DNA from 4 places in the Bacillus pumilus genome. Region 1 is predicted to be linked to each of the others. Evidence: riboswitches for the same ligand, from Rfam matches in the RefSeq annotation. Region 1 holds a riboswitch; each other region holds the start of a gene.
The links. Region 1 has a riboswitch for S-adenosylmethionine ahead of CKW02_RS16185 (methionine ABC transporter ATP-binding protein). Riboswitches for the same ligand answer to the same signal wherever they lie in the genome.
Positions count from the first base shown of each region.

Region 2: linked by a shared signal. The riboswitch ahead of metK (methionine adenosyltransferase) and the one ahead of CKW02_RS16185 (methionine ABC transporter ATP-binding protein) in region 1 are both predicted to bind S-adenosylmethionine.
Region 3: linked by a shared signal. The riboswitch ahead of mtnW (2,3-diketo-5-methylthiopentyl-1-phosphate enolase) and the one ahead of CKW02_RS16185 (methionine ABC transporter ATP-binding protein) in region 1 are both predicted to bind S-adenosylmethionine.
Region 4: linked by a shared signal. The riboswitch ahead of CKW02_RS19200 (5-methyltetrahydropteroyltriglutamate--homocysteine S-methyltransferase) and the one ahead of CKW02_RS16185 (methionine ABC transporter ATP-binding protein) in region 1 are both predicted to bind S-adenosylmethionine.

Region 1 covers NZ_LT906438.1:3,073,909-3,077,016, reverse strand. Annotated here, with positions in the region: gene gcvH (glycine cleavage system protein GcvH) at 1-31, shown strand, start outside; gene CKW02_RS16205 (YusG family protein) at 77-313, shown strand; gene CKW02_RS16200 (toprim domain-containing protein) at 442-786, shown strand; gene CKW02_RS16195 (thioredoxin family protein) at 799-1,101, shown strand; gene CKW02_RS16190 (SCP2 sterol-binding domain-containing protein) at 1,222-1,563, shown strand; SAM riboswitch class I at 1,666-1,774, shown strand; gene CKW02_RS16185 (methionine ABC transporter ATP-binding protein) at 1,930-2,955, shown strand; gene CKW02_RS16180 (methionine ABC transporter permease) at 2,948-3,108, shown strand, end outside.
Region 2 covers NZ_LT906438.1:2,734,520-2,737,627, forward strand. Annotated here, with positions in the region: gene metK (methionine adenosyltransferase) at 98-1,300, opposite strand; SAM riboswitch class I at 1,496-1,629, opposite strand; gene pckA (phosphoenolpyruvate carboxykinase (ATP)) at 1,857-3,108, shown strand, end outside.
Region 3 covers NZ_LT906438.1:1,317,938-1,321,045, reverse strand. Annotated here, with positions in the region: gene mtnW (2,3-diketo-5-methylthiopentyl-1-phosphate enolase) at 1-1,217, opposite strand, end outside; SAM riboswitch class I at 1,320-1,421, opposite strand; gene CKW02_RS06610 (pyridoxal phosphate-dependent aminotransferase) at 1,466-2,656, opposite strand; SAM riboswitch class I at 2,822-2,980, shown strand; gene mtnK (S-methyl-5-thioribose kinase) at 3,060-3,108, shown strand, end outside.
Region 4 covers NZ_LT906438.1:3,667,292-3,670,399, forward strand. Annotated here, with positions in the region: gene CKW02_RS19195 (gluconate:H+ symporter) at 1-1,007, shown strand, start outside; SAM riboswitch class I at 1,088-1,200, shown strand; gene CKW02_RS19200 (5-methyltetrahydropteroyltriglutamate--homocysteine S-methyltransferase) at 1,288-2,412, shown strand; gene CKW02_RS19205 (aryl-phospho-beta-d-glucosidase) at 2,467-3,108, opposite strand, start outside.

The DNA of each region.
Region 1 (3,108 bases):
GCAATATGAAGAAATGACAAAAGAAGACTAATTCACGTGAAATTGGACACTCTACCTTTATGGGGGGGTGTCCAATTTGTCTTTTCAAAAAGAACATGTGGATATAACAGATCATGTCACTGGACGATTCAAAGAAAGCGGCATGGTGCTGTATCATCAAAATGAAGAGATTGGCACGATGATTAGTGAAAACCAATATGAGTTAAAATCAGGTTATTCCTATGAGCAAAATCGTTTTTATCGTCTGACGGATACATTGACCCACGGAACAGAAAAATATGTAGACTGTGATGATGAAAATGGCTGGTGCTAATCACAGATGAGGCTGCAGTGAGCATAAGCTGCAGTCTTTTTAGTGCAAGCGCCCAATCTTTACAACCTGAATGAAAAATTGTAATCTAAGGGAGAAGTGAACAACGTCAAAAGGGCCGGGTGATCGTGATGAATGTAGAGGTAGAAAAGGTCATCATTGTAGAAGGTAAAACAGACAAACAAAAGCTAAAAGAAGTCATAAGTGAACCTGTTACCATCATTTGCACCAATGGCACGATCAGTACATCGAAGCTGGATCAGCTCGTAGACGAATTATTGGGGAAAGACGTTTACATATTAGCAGACAGTGACGATGCAGGCGACAAACTGCGGAAGCAATTTCGAAAAGAATTCCCTGAAGCATTTCATCTTTTTGTCGACAGAACGTACCGCGAAGTGGCCGCTTCACCGTCAGCCCACATTGCATCTATCCTATTAGCTGCAAACATTGATGTTCATTCGAAATATTTATGAGGGTGGACGTATATGAAAGAGATTGAAGAACACGAATTCAAGGAGATAAAGGACGATTTATTTCTTTTATACTTATATACACCGTTTTGCGGAACATGTCAGCTGGCAAAGAAAATGCTGGCTGTCGTAGACACCATGCAGCCGGATGTACCTTTTTATGAAAATAACTTAAACTACTCACCAGGCTTTGCGAAGGCTTTTGAGATCGAAAGCGTTCCTTGCTTTCTACTGTTTAAAAAAGGTGAGCTGGTGCAAAAAGGCTATGCCTTTCACTCCGTACCATATCTTCATGAAATGATTGAAACCGCTAAATAAAGCGGTTTTTTGTCATATTTCAAGCAATTCATCTGAAAATTTGTCGAGTTATTTATAAAGGACAAGCGAATGTTTGTAGAGAAATGTTATGTATAACCAAATGACAGGGAGGTTATACATGTGGAAAAAGTGAAAACCCATGGAAACACAGGGCAGCGATTATTGCTAAAACCGCTGCTCTCATCATCATCCTTGAAGATTACATTTGAGGCGGAAACTGACTCTTGTACATTGATTGTGGATGAGCGTGGTGAAGTGAAGAAACTACCTGCAATTGAGTTATCGGATCTCATCTTTTATGGTGAGAGAAAAGAAATACTTCAATTATTAGATGGAGATATGTCCTTACAGCAGTTAATTAGCAGGGGACAAGTGAAAGTAAAAGGGTCATTCCGTGCGCTCCTAAGACTAGAGGCGGTACTTTGGCTGACGAACGGTTTTTTTCGAAAAATGATAACTTAGTCGTTTACTTGGAAATTAGCGATTTACAGCGTTGACATATCTCGGGTGGCATGATATTCTACGTTAGTAAAAACATGAACATCACATAAAACAACATATTTTCTCTTATTAAGAGAGGTGGAGGGACGTGCCCTATGAAACCCGGCAACCGTCAGCATAGCTGAAATTGGTGCCAATTCACTCAAAGTCGCAACGCTTTGAAAGATGAGAGAAAGGCGTATTTGAAATAAAAGGCCTTTCTGCTTGCGTTGCAGTTAGGTCTTTTTTACTGATCTGGCAACAGGCTAGAGTCATGACAGCACGAAGAATAAATGAACGTATGTGATGGCAACCTATAGATTCAGCAAGAAAGCAGGTGAGCAGACTGTGATCCATTTACAGAATGTATCAAAAACGTACTACTCAAAAAGTGGAAATGTTGACGCAGTAAAAGACGTCAACTTAGATATTGATAAAGGTGAAATATTCGGAATTATCGGGTATAGCGGTGCCGGAAAAAGCTCGCTTATTCGCCTATTAAACGGTCTGGAGCTGCCAACAGAAGGAATTGTTGAAGTGGCAGGCAACCGGATCAATGAAGTATCGAATGCGAAACTTCGGAAAGCAAGACAAGAAATCAGCATGATTTTCCAGCACTTTAACCTACTTTGGTCAAGAACAGTGAGACAAAATATTATGTTCCCGCTTGAGATCGCAGGTGTACCTACATCGAAACGGAGAGAGCGTGCGAATGAACTGATTAAATTAGTCGGTTTAGAAGGAAAAGAAAATGCGTATCCGTCTCAGCTTAGCGGCGGACAAAAGCAGCGTGTGGGGATTGCGAGAGCATTAGCAAATGATCCAAAGGTTCTTCTTTGTGACGAAGCAACATCAGCGCTTGATCCGCAAACAACGGATTCTATCCTTGATCTTTTAGCGGATATCAATAAACGTTTAGGGCTGACAATTGTGCTCATCACACACGAAATGCACGTCATTCGCAAAATTTGTCATCGCGTCGCGGTCATGGAAAATGGACGCATTGTCGAAGAAGGCGAAGTATTACGCGTCTTCAGACAGCCGAAGGAAGAGATGACGAAGCGATTTGTACAGCAGCTTGCTGAACCAGAGGAAGCGAAAGAAACAATCGAACACGTCTTAGAGCGAGTAAAAGAAGGTCAGGTCGTACGGTTGTCCTTTATTGGCGATTCTGCCGAGCAACCGCTCATCACTGAAATCATTCGATCCTTCAAGGTCGATGTAAACATCCTTCAAGGAAAGATTTCTCAAACGCAGGAAGGCGCGTTTGGAACACTCTTTATCCATATTAATGGAGAAGAGACCGAGGTTGAAAAAGCCATCGCCTATATCCAAAGTAAACAGGTTGAAATTGAGGTGATGACACATGTTTGAGAAATGGTTTCCGAACGTTGACCTAGATGTGATTTGGAATGCAACGGGTGAAACGGTGTACATGACACTCATTTCATTGGCATTTGCTTTTGCAATCGGGATTATCCTAGGACTCCTGCTCTTCCTTACAGGAAAAGGCGGTCTTTGGGAAAA
Region 2 (3,108 bases), 340 kb from region 1:
GTTATTTGTCCGATTTTGTTTCACATTTTTTCGCTTATTGTAGAATTTTTTTTTAATCAAAAGGAAAACCGCTTAAAATAAGCGGTTTTATATGTTGTTATTGTCCTAATGCTTCCTTGCGAAGTGTATCGGCTTTATCCGTTTTTTCCCACGGAAGATCTAAATCATGACGGCCGAAATGTCCGTATGCAGCTGTTTGTTTGTAGATCGGACGACGCAGGTCAAGCATTTTAATAATGCCAGCTGGACGAAGATCGAAGTTCGCACGAACCACTTCAATTAATTTTTCTTCAGAAGCTTTCCCTGTTCCGAAAGTATCAATTGAAATCGATACAGGCTGTGCAACACCAATTGCATAAGCAAGTTGTACTTCACAAGAATCTGCAAGGCCGGCAGCTACAATGTTTTTCGCTACGTAACGAGCAGCGTATGCCGCTGAACGGTCAACCTTTGTTGCGTCCTTCCCAGAGAAAGCACCGCCGCCATGACGAGCGTATCCGCCATACGTATCAACGATGATTTTACGTCCAGTTAAACCAGCATCCCCTTGAGGTCCACCGATCACGAATCGGCCAGTTGGGTTAATAAAGTATTTTGTCTGTTCATCAATCAGTTCACTTGGAACGACAGGGCTGATGACATGCTCTTTTAAGTCGCTTTGAATTTGTTCAAGCGTCACTTCTGGTGCATGCTGCGTTGAAATAACCACTGTATCAATACGAACAGGTTTATTTTGGTCATCATATTCTACTGTTACTTGTGTTTTTCCATCTGGACGTAGATAAGCAAGTGTTTGATCCTTGCGTACTTCAGTTAAACGGAGAGATAATTTATGCGCTAGTGAAATCGGCAGCGGCATCAGTTCTTCGGTTTCGTTGTTGGCAAAACCAAACATCAATCCTTGGTCACCTGCACCAATCGCATCAAGTTCTTCTTCAGTCATTGTGCCTTCACGTGCTTCAAGCGCTTTGTCTACACCTTGCGCAATATCAGCAGACTGTTCATCAATAGATGTGAGCACTGCACATGTTTCCGCATCAAAACCATATTTCGCACGCGTGTAGCCAATTTCCTTAATCGTGTCACGCACCGTCTTTGGAATATCGACATAAGTAGACGTTGTAATTTCTCCGCTTACTAATACGAGACCCGTTGTAACAGAAGTTTCACAGGCAACACGTGCATTTGGATCTTTCTTTAAAATTTCATCCAAAATGCTGTCTGAAATTTGATCACAGATTTTATCCGGATGTCCTTCCGTCACTGATTCTGAAGTAAATAAACGACGATTTTGACTCATAATGGCTATTTCCTCCTGTACAAGACCACATCATCCCAAGATGAGGTCTCCAATATGATACGGAACTCGTTCCCTCTTATATTTGAAAACGTTTCTATTAGAGATGTTATTGGCAATTTGTTCATATGATATCCCAAAAATAAAAAAACCATTTCCTTCATTGCGAGGAAAGGGTCTGAGATCGCATGCCTTTCACTCTTATCGCTCAAGGTGTTCTTGTACCTTGCATCAGGTTAGCACCTTGGTTTCTCAGCATATTCATGCCTTTTCATAAGAAACCGGTTGCTGGGCTTCATCGGGCCTGTCCCTCCACCAACTCGGGATAAGAGTATCCGTTCAATAAGATATCTTATCTTAAATACTTGCATCATGTCAATGCTTCATCAGAATTATCTTCCCTTTTTTTCACCACGTTATTAGCATCACCAAAAAGCATATTTTCATAGCAGAAATGAAAAAACACACACAAAAATATTTAAATAGTATAGACTATTATTACGAATGTGTTATACTAATCGAAACAAAACAAATTCAACGGTAAAGGAAGGGTTTTTTTATGAACTCAGTGGATTTAAAAGAAGATTTGCAGTCATTGCTCTCATTAGAAAATACGCACCAAAATTTATCTGTTCCGAAACTTGTTGAAAAGATTTTGGCACGTGATGAAGGCGTTTTAACATCAACAGGAGCTGTCCGTGCTACAACGGGTGCCTACACAGGACGTTCGCCTAAAGATAAATTTATCGTGAAAGAAGAAAGCTCTGAACATAAAATTGATTGGGGTCAAGTCAACCAGCCGATTTCTAAAGAAGCATTTGACCGTTTATATACAAAGGTTGTGTCATACTTAAAAGAACGTGATGAACTATTCGTCTTTGAAGGATTTGCCGGTGCAGATGAAAGATACCGTATGCCAATTACAGTGGTAAACGAATTTGCATGGCACAATCTCTTTGCAAAGCAGCTATTCATCAGACCTGACGGATCAACACCTTCTTCAAACGAAAAACCGTTCACCATCTTATCTGCACCGCATTTTAAAGCAGATCCTGAAACAGATGGCACAAACTCTGAAACGTTTATTATCGTTTCTTTTGAAAAACGTACCATTCTGATCGGTGGAACAGAGTATGCAGGAGAGATGAAAAAGTCCATCTTCTCTGTCATGAACTACCTGCTTCCTGAGCAAGATATTTTATCCATGCACTGCTCAGCAAACGTCGGTCAAGAAGGCGATGTCGCACTATTTTTCGGCCTTTCAGGTACTGGGAAAACGACGCTTTCTGCAAGCGCAAGCCGCAAGCTGATCGGTGACGATGAACACGGCTGGTCTGGCTCAGGAGTCTTCAATATTGAGGGCGGATGCTATGCGAAATGTGTGAACTTAAGCGAAGAAAAAGAACCGCAAATCTACAAAGCCATCAGCTTCGGATCAGTTCTTGAAAATGTTGTGCTTGATGAAGAAACACGTGAAGCGGATTATGATGACACGTTCTTTACTGAAAACACACGCGCTGCTTACCCAATCGAAATGATTGATAACATCGTGACGCCAAGTATCGCAGGACACCCATCTGCCATTGTCTTCTTAACAGCTGATGCATTTGGCGTTTTACCTCCAATCAGCCGTTTAACAAAAGAACAGGCGATGTACCATTTCTTGAGCGGTTACACAAGTAAATTAGCAGGAACTGAGCGCGGTGTCACATCACCAGAAACGACATTCTCTACTTGCTTCGGTTCACCATTCTTGCCGCTTCCAGCTCACGTCTATGCTGAAATGCTTGGCAAGAAAATTGATGAGCACG
Region 3 (3,108 bases), 1.8 Mb from region 1:
TCTGCTACCCTTCCCCATAGTTCAAGTGCTGCTTTTAAGTCTTGGCAAGAAGCTGCCTTCTCTTGGATCGACTCTCCATGTATCACCGCATCAATGATCGATCGAAATGCTTTCCCTCCGCCGATGGCTCCACGCGGATGTCCGTGAATTCCTCCACCAGCATTTATCACATGATCGAGTCCAAAATCTTTCATCAAAACTGGAACCATTCCAGGATGAATGCCTGCTGACGGAACAGGGAACGTTTTTTGAACCGAATCCTCTTTTACACAAGCTTCATAGATTCCAAAGGCATCTTTTTTCGGAAGTGCGACCGACCCATACGGTGAGGGAAAAAGACTCAAATCAGCGCCTGCATATCGATTTAATTTACCTAAAAGAAGTGAATGGGAGAATCCATATTCGTGCGATGTTGTCAAAGCGCCGCTTACTGCGGGATGGGCCATAATAGGCAATCGAATATCTGGATCCTCAGCTAAGCTTTGCATGACATCTAACCCGTAGGCAAAAACATTGAATAAGAGTGCATCTGCTCCAAGCTCAGCTGCCTTTCTTGCTCGATCCTTTAGTTCAAAGGTTCTGCCTGTTAAATTAACGGCATATAGCGTTCGGTGCCCTGTCTCTTCATATGTTTCTTTTAATATCTTTTTTCCTTCTTTGATTCGTTCTTCAAAAGGGGCTAGTGGGCTCTCAAATAAAATTTCATCGTCTTTGATAAAGTCAACGCCGCCTAATGCTTGTAAACGGAGCTGTTCTTTTAAATCTGCCATATCACGGCCAATGACACCTTTAAAAATACTCATCAACAAAGGTCGATCAAACACGCCTACTTTTTTTCGTATGCCACCAATTCCAAATACCGGTCCTGGCAGACTTCTTTTCAATCGATCCGAGAATTGAATGTCGATTAGCTTCACTTTTCCATCTAGTGAAAGCTTTCCAAAGATCGTCGTCAAAACGGCCGGAATATCCGCTGAAAAGTTAGCCTCAGGATAAGCAATGGTCACCTCAGATTGATATAGGCCATTTTCGGCTGGAGCAAACTTTTCTGATACCTTTTCCACCCGGCCTTTATGCTTTTGAAGCTGCTCTTTTTTGAGCTGCGGCAAATCCGTCCATGATCCAACTGTTAAACCAAGCGCGATCTGCTCCGCTTTTCGGTTTACTTGTTCATCCTCTCGATGTGTTAATACGTATGTTGCCAGTAATTCACTCACTAGGAATCCCCTTTCGATTGCGTCATGCATATGGTCAATAAAAAAACCTCTCCAAGTGCTTTATCAGCGCCTTAAAGAGGTTGTTTCGTGTCATTCATCCGAATCTTATCTCTCAGCGCTTGCTGCAAGAATTAGCACCGTGCTTCATGGAAGTCGGTTGCCGGGCTTCATTGGGCTAGTCCCTCTGCCTACTCTTGATAAGAATATTCAATTTTCTTAAATATTGTCTGAATTATCGCACCGTTTATTCATGTTGTCAATGGCTTATTTTCAAACAGATTCAAGGAATCGATTCGCCGAGCGGCTTCTTTTAACCGCTCCTCATTTGTTAAAAGTCCTACTCTCACGTATCCTTCACCGTGAGTACCAAACCCATTCCCCGGCGCCACAACCACATGTGCTTTCTCTAATAATACGCCAGCAAAAGATTCAGATGAATATCCTTCTGGCACCTTTAGCCAAGCAAAAAACGACCCCTTTGGTGCAGTGACCTCCCAGCCAATCTCCTTGCAGGCAGCAATCCACACATTTCGCCGATTCTCATATCGATCATTTTGCACCTGTACGCACGTTTGGTCGCTTAACAAAGCTTCCGCTGCCGCATCTTGAGTGGCTTTGAACAGTGAAACAAACAGGTGATCCTGATATAGCTCAATCGCTTCAATAACAGACGGATTTCCTGCTGCAAAACCTACTCTCCAGCCGGCCATATTATACGTTTTAGACAATGTGTATATTTCAATTCCTGTCTCTTTCGCTCCATCTGTTTGCAAAAAGCTGATTGGCTTTTCCCCATCAAACCCAATGCCGCCATAGGCAAAATCATGGACAACACAGAGCTTGTGATCTTTTGCGAATGTAACGGTTTCTTCAAAAAATGAACGGCTTGCCGTGGCACCTGTCGGATTGTTGGGATAATTTAAATACATCAACTTTGCTTTTTCCTTAACATCCTCAGGCAACCTGTCATAGTCAGGTAAAAAATCATTTTGTTCAAGAAGCGGCATCGTCACCATCTGAGCTCCAGCAAGCACAGCACCTGACCAATAATCAGGATAACCTGGGTCTGGAACAAGGAGCGTATCACCCGGATTCAGCAGGCATTGCGGCAGCTCAACAAGCCCTGCTTTCCCGCCAAATAAAATCGCAATTTCCGTCATCGGATCAAGCGTGACACCATATTCTCTTTCATAAAAGGCAGCGGCAGCCTTTTTTAATTTCGCTGTTCCGCGGAATGACGAGTATTGATGATTTTCAGGTTTTAATACCGCTTCCTGCATGGCTTTTACAATGTGCGCGGGAGTTGGCTGGTCAGGATTTCCCTGCCCTAAATTAATAATATCTGCGCCTTCCTGCACCTTTTTCTGGACCTTTTGGACAAGGGATGCAAAAAATTGTGTCGGTAATTGTTTCAATACATCTGATTGCTGGAATTCCATTTTTCTTCACCTTCTATTCAAGTTACGTAGCAATACAAATACTGTAATGGATTGTTTTACGAATTGTAAAGCAATTTTGAAAAAGGATTGACATGTGAAGCGCAGCTCTGATAATATCTTGAATTAAGAAATGCAAACAGACACGAGACAATGACATATTGATTTCTCTTATCGAGAGTTGGGCGAGGGATTTGGCCTTTTGACCCCAACAGCAACCGACCGTTAATACCACTGTGAAGTGGGGCGCAGCAAGTAAGCGCCAAGACAATTGTCTTATAGGGCACGGTGCTAATTCCATCAGACGTATGTGCTGAGAGATAAGAGAGGCTTTGAGCATACACGCCATCAAGCCTCTTTCTCTCAGGAGAAAGAGGCTTTTTTATATGATTTGGAGGGGAAGCAATTGGTTACACTTACGGCATCATATGAAGAATTAACAGAAAGCTCGGCAG
Region 4 (3,108 bases), 590 kb from region 1:
GATTTGTGATCGGAATTGCTCTATTTTATGAAACCGGATTCATTATCTTAATTCCACTAGTCTTTACGATCGCACAAGCTGCAAGACTACCTGTGCTTTATGTGGGTATGCCGCTCGTCGCTGCACTCATCACCACACATGGCTTCCTCCCTCCTCACCCAGGGCCGACTGCCATTGCAAATGTATTTCAAGCAAACATGGGACAAACCTTATTAGTTGGGATTATTTTAGCGATTCCTGCTGTTTTAATAGGCGGACTTCTCTTTACGAAACTATTTAAAAAAGATCAGTTGCACGCACATATTCCAAAGAACTTATTTAATCCAAAGGAATTTACAGAAGAAGAAATGCCAAGCTTCGGCATTAGCATTTTCACCGCTGTTTTGCCTGTATTGCTCATGACATTCAGAGCAGTTTTAGAAATTTTCTTCCCGTCCTCCCCATTACTGCCAACCGCTGAGTTTTTAGGTGAACCGGCGATTGCACTGTTAATCTCCGTGCTCCTTGCTATCTACACGTTTGGACTTGGCAGAGGCAAGAGCATGCAGGATGTGATGAAATCGATCACAGATTCTATCGGTTCTATTGCCATGATTTTATTAATTATTGCAGGTGGCGGCGCCTTTAAACAGGTGCTCATTGATAGCGGGGTTGATCAATACATTGCAGGAATCATGCAAGGAAGCACGCTTTCTCCACTGCTTCTCACATGGCTGATTGCTGCGGTCCTTCGTGTATCTTTAGGATCAGCCACCGTCGCCGGTCTCACAGCGGCTGGCATTTCTGCTCCTTTGATTGGATTGACAGGTGTGAGCCCAGAATTAATGGTGATCGCAACAGGTGCCGGCAGTATTACGTTCTCTCACGTGAATGATGCGGGTTTCTGGATTTACAAAGAATACTTTAACCTGTCCATGGCCCAAACCTTTAAAACGTGGACATTGATGGTGACCGTTCTTTCACTTGTCGGACTAGCGGGTGTTCTCGTCGCTGATTTGTTCATGTAGAAAATTAACTGTAAAAACCATTGACTTTCTCTCGGAAAAGTTGAATAATTATGTTTATTAAGAAAATTGAATCAAAGGTAACCTTATTAAGAGTGGTGGAGGGACTGGCCCTGTGAAACCCGGCAACCGCTGTTCCTCGGAACAGAATGGTGCTAATTCCTTAAGCAAGCAGATGCTTGTTTGAAGATAAGGCAGAGTTCTCTCAGTATATGATGCTCTTCCTTATCCAAGGAAGAGCTTTTTTATTTGATTTTTAACCTTTAGAAAGAAGGGATTCAGCATGACACAAGTACAAACCATTGGAAAGAAAACAACGAAACCGCCATTTCGCGCAGATCAAGTAGGCAGTTTACTTCGTTCAGAACGTATCAAGGAAGCACGCAAGCAAAAAGCAGACGGCACACTGACAGCAGAGCAGCTCCGACAAATTGAAAATGAAGAAATCACTCGTATTGTTGAGAAGCAAAAGGAAATTGGATTAGAGGTTGTCACAGATGGCGAATTCAGACGTGCTTGGTGGCATTTTGACTTTCTTGAGGGGCTCGATGGGGTCGAAGGATTTGAAGCGGATCAAGGTATTCAATTCCACAATACGACGACAAAAGCACGGGGCATCAAAGTAACGGGCAAAATTGATTTTACAGATCATCCAATGCTGGAGGATTATCGATTCCTTCACAGCATCGCTGGGGATCATACGGCTAAAATGACGATTCCAAGTCCGAATATGCTCTTTTTCCGTGGAAAGCTTGAAGAAGGAGTATACGACAGCCTAGAGGCATTCCACCATGATGTGGCACAGGCGTATAAGAAGGCCATCCGTGCTTTTTATGATGCAGGCTGCCGCTACTTGCAGCTGGATGATACAGCATGGGCCGTGTTCTTTTCTGAAAAAGGGCATGAACAAATCAAAGCCTTTGGCCGAGAAGAAGATGAACTGCGTGAGTCATTTGCGAAAACAATCAATGAAGCAGTTGCCGATCGTCCAGAGGATTTGGTGATCACTATGCACATTTGCCGTGGTAACTTTAAATCGACGTGGGCAGCTGAAGGCGGTTATGAAGCAGCGGCAGAAACGATTTTTGACGGCTTAGATCTGGATGGTCTCTTTTTAGAATTCGACGACGATCGTTCTGGCGGTTTTGAACCCCTTCGCTATGTGAAGAACCCAAACCTCCAAATCGTACTAGGGCTTGTCACTTCAAAATATGGTGAGCTTGAGCCTGCTGAACAGATTAAAAAACGAATCAAGGAAGCAGCTCAATACGTTGACATTAACCAGATTTGCTTGAGTCCGCAATGCGGGTTCGCCTCAACGGAGGAAGGCAATTTGTTAACAGAAGAGCAGCAATGGGAAAAGCTTCGTCATGTGATTGAGATTGCAGATCAAGTGTGGACTTCATAGTCCCCTTGACGAAAAAAAGACAAACCGCAGTATGAACGGTTTGTCTTTTTTCTTTTATGCATCTAAATGATTACCATTTGTCGCAATCACTTGTTTATACCAATCGAAGCTTTTCTTTTTCTTTCTATCTAATGTACCTTTTCCTTCGTTATCACGGTCGACATAAATGAAGCCGTAGCGTTTTTTCATTTCAGCTGTTGATGCGCTGACAAGGTCAATTGGGCCCCAGCTTGTATAACCCATCAAGTCTACTCCGTCTGCAATGGCTTCTCTCGCCTCTAGCAAATGGCTTCTGAGGTAATCAATTCGGTAATCGTCTTGAATGGAACCGTCTTCTTCTACTTGATCGACAGCTCCCAATCCATTTTCTACGATAAACAATGGTTTTTGGTAGCGGTCATATAGTTGGTTTAGTGTTGTACGAAGTCCTTTTGGATCAATTTGCCAGCCCCAATCACTTGCTTCTAGATAAGGGTTTTTCACGCCTTCAAATAGGTTACCACCAGTCACTTGTCCAAGAATCTCTGGATCTGTACTTGTCACAAAGCTCATGTAATAGCTGAAGCCAATATAGTCCACTGTATGGTTTCTTAGGATGTCTTCATCACCATCTTGGATCTCAATATGAATTCCATTTTCGCGGAAGTATCGTTTCATGTAACCTGGGTAGTAGCCTCTTGCCTGTACATCTGAGAA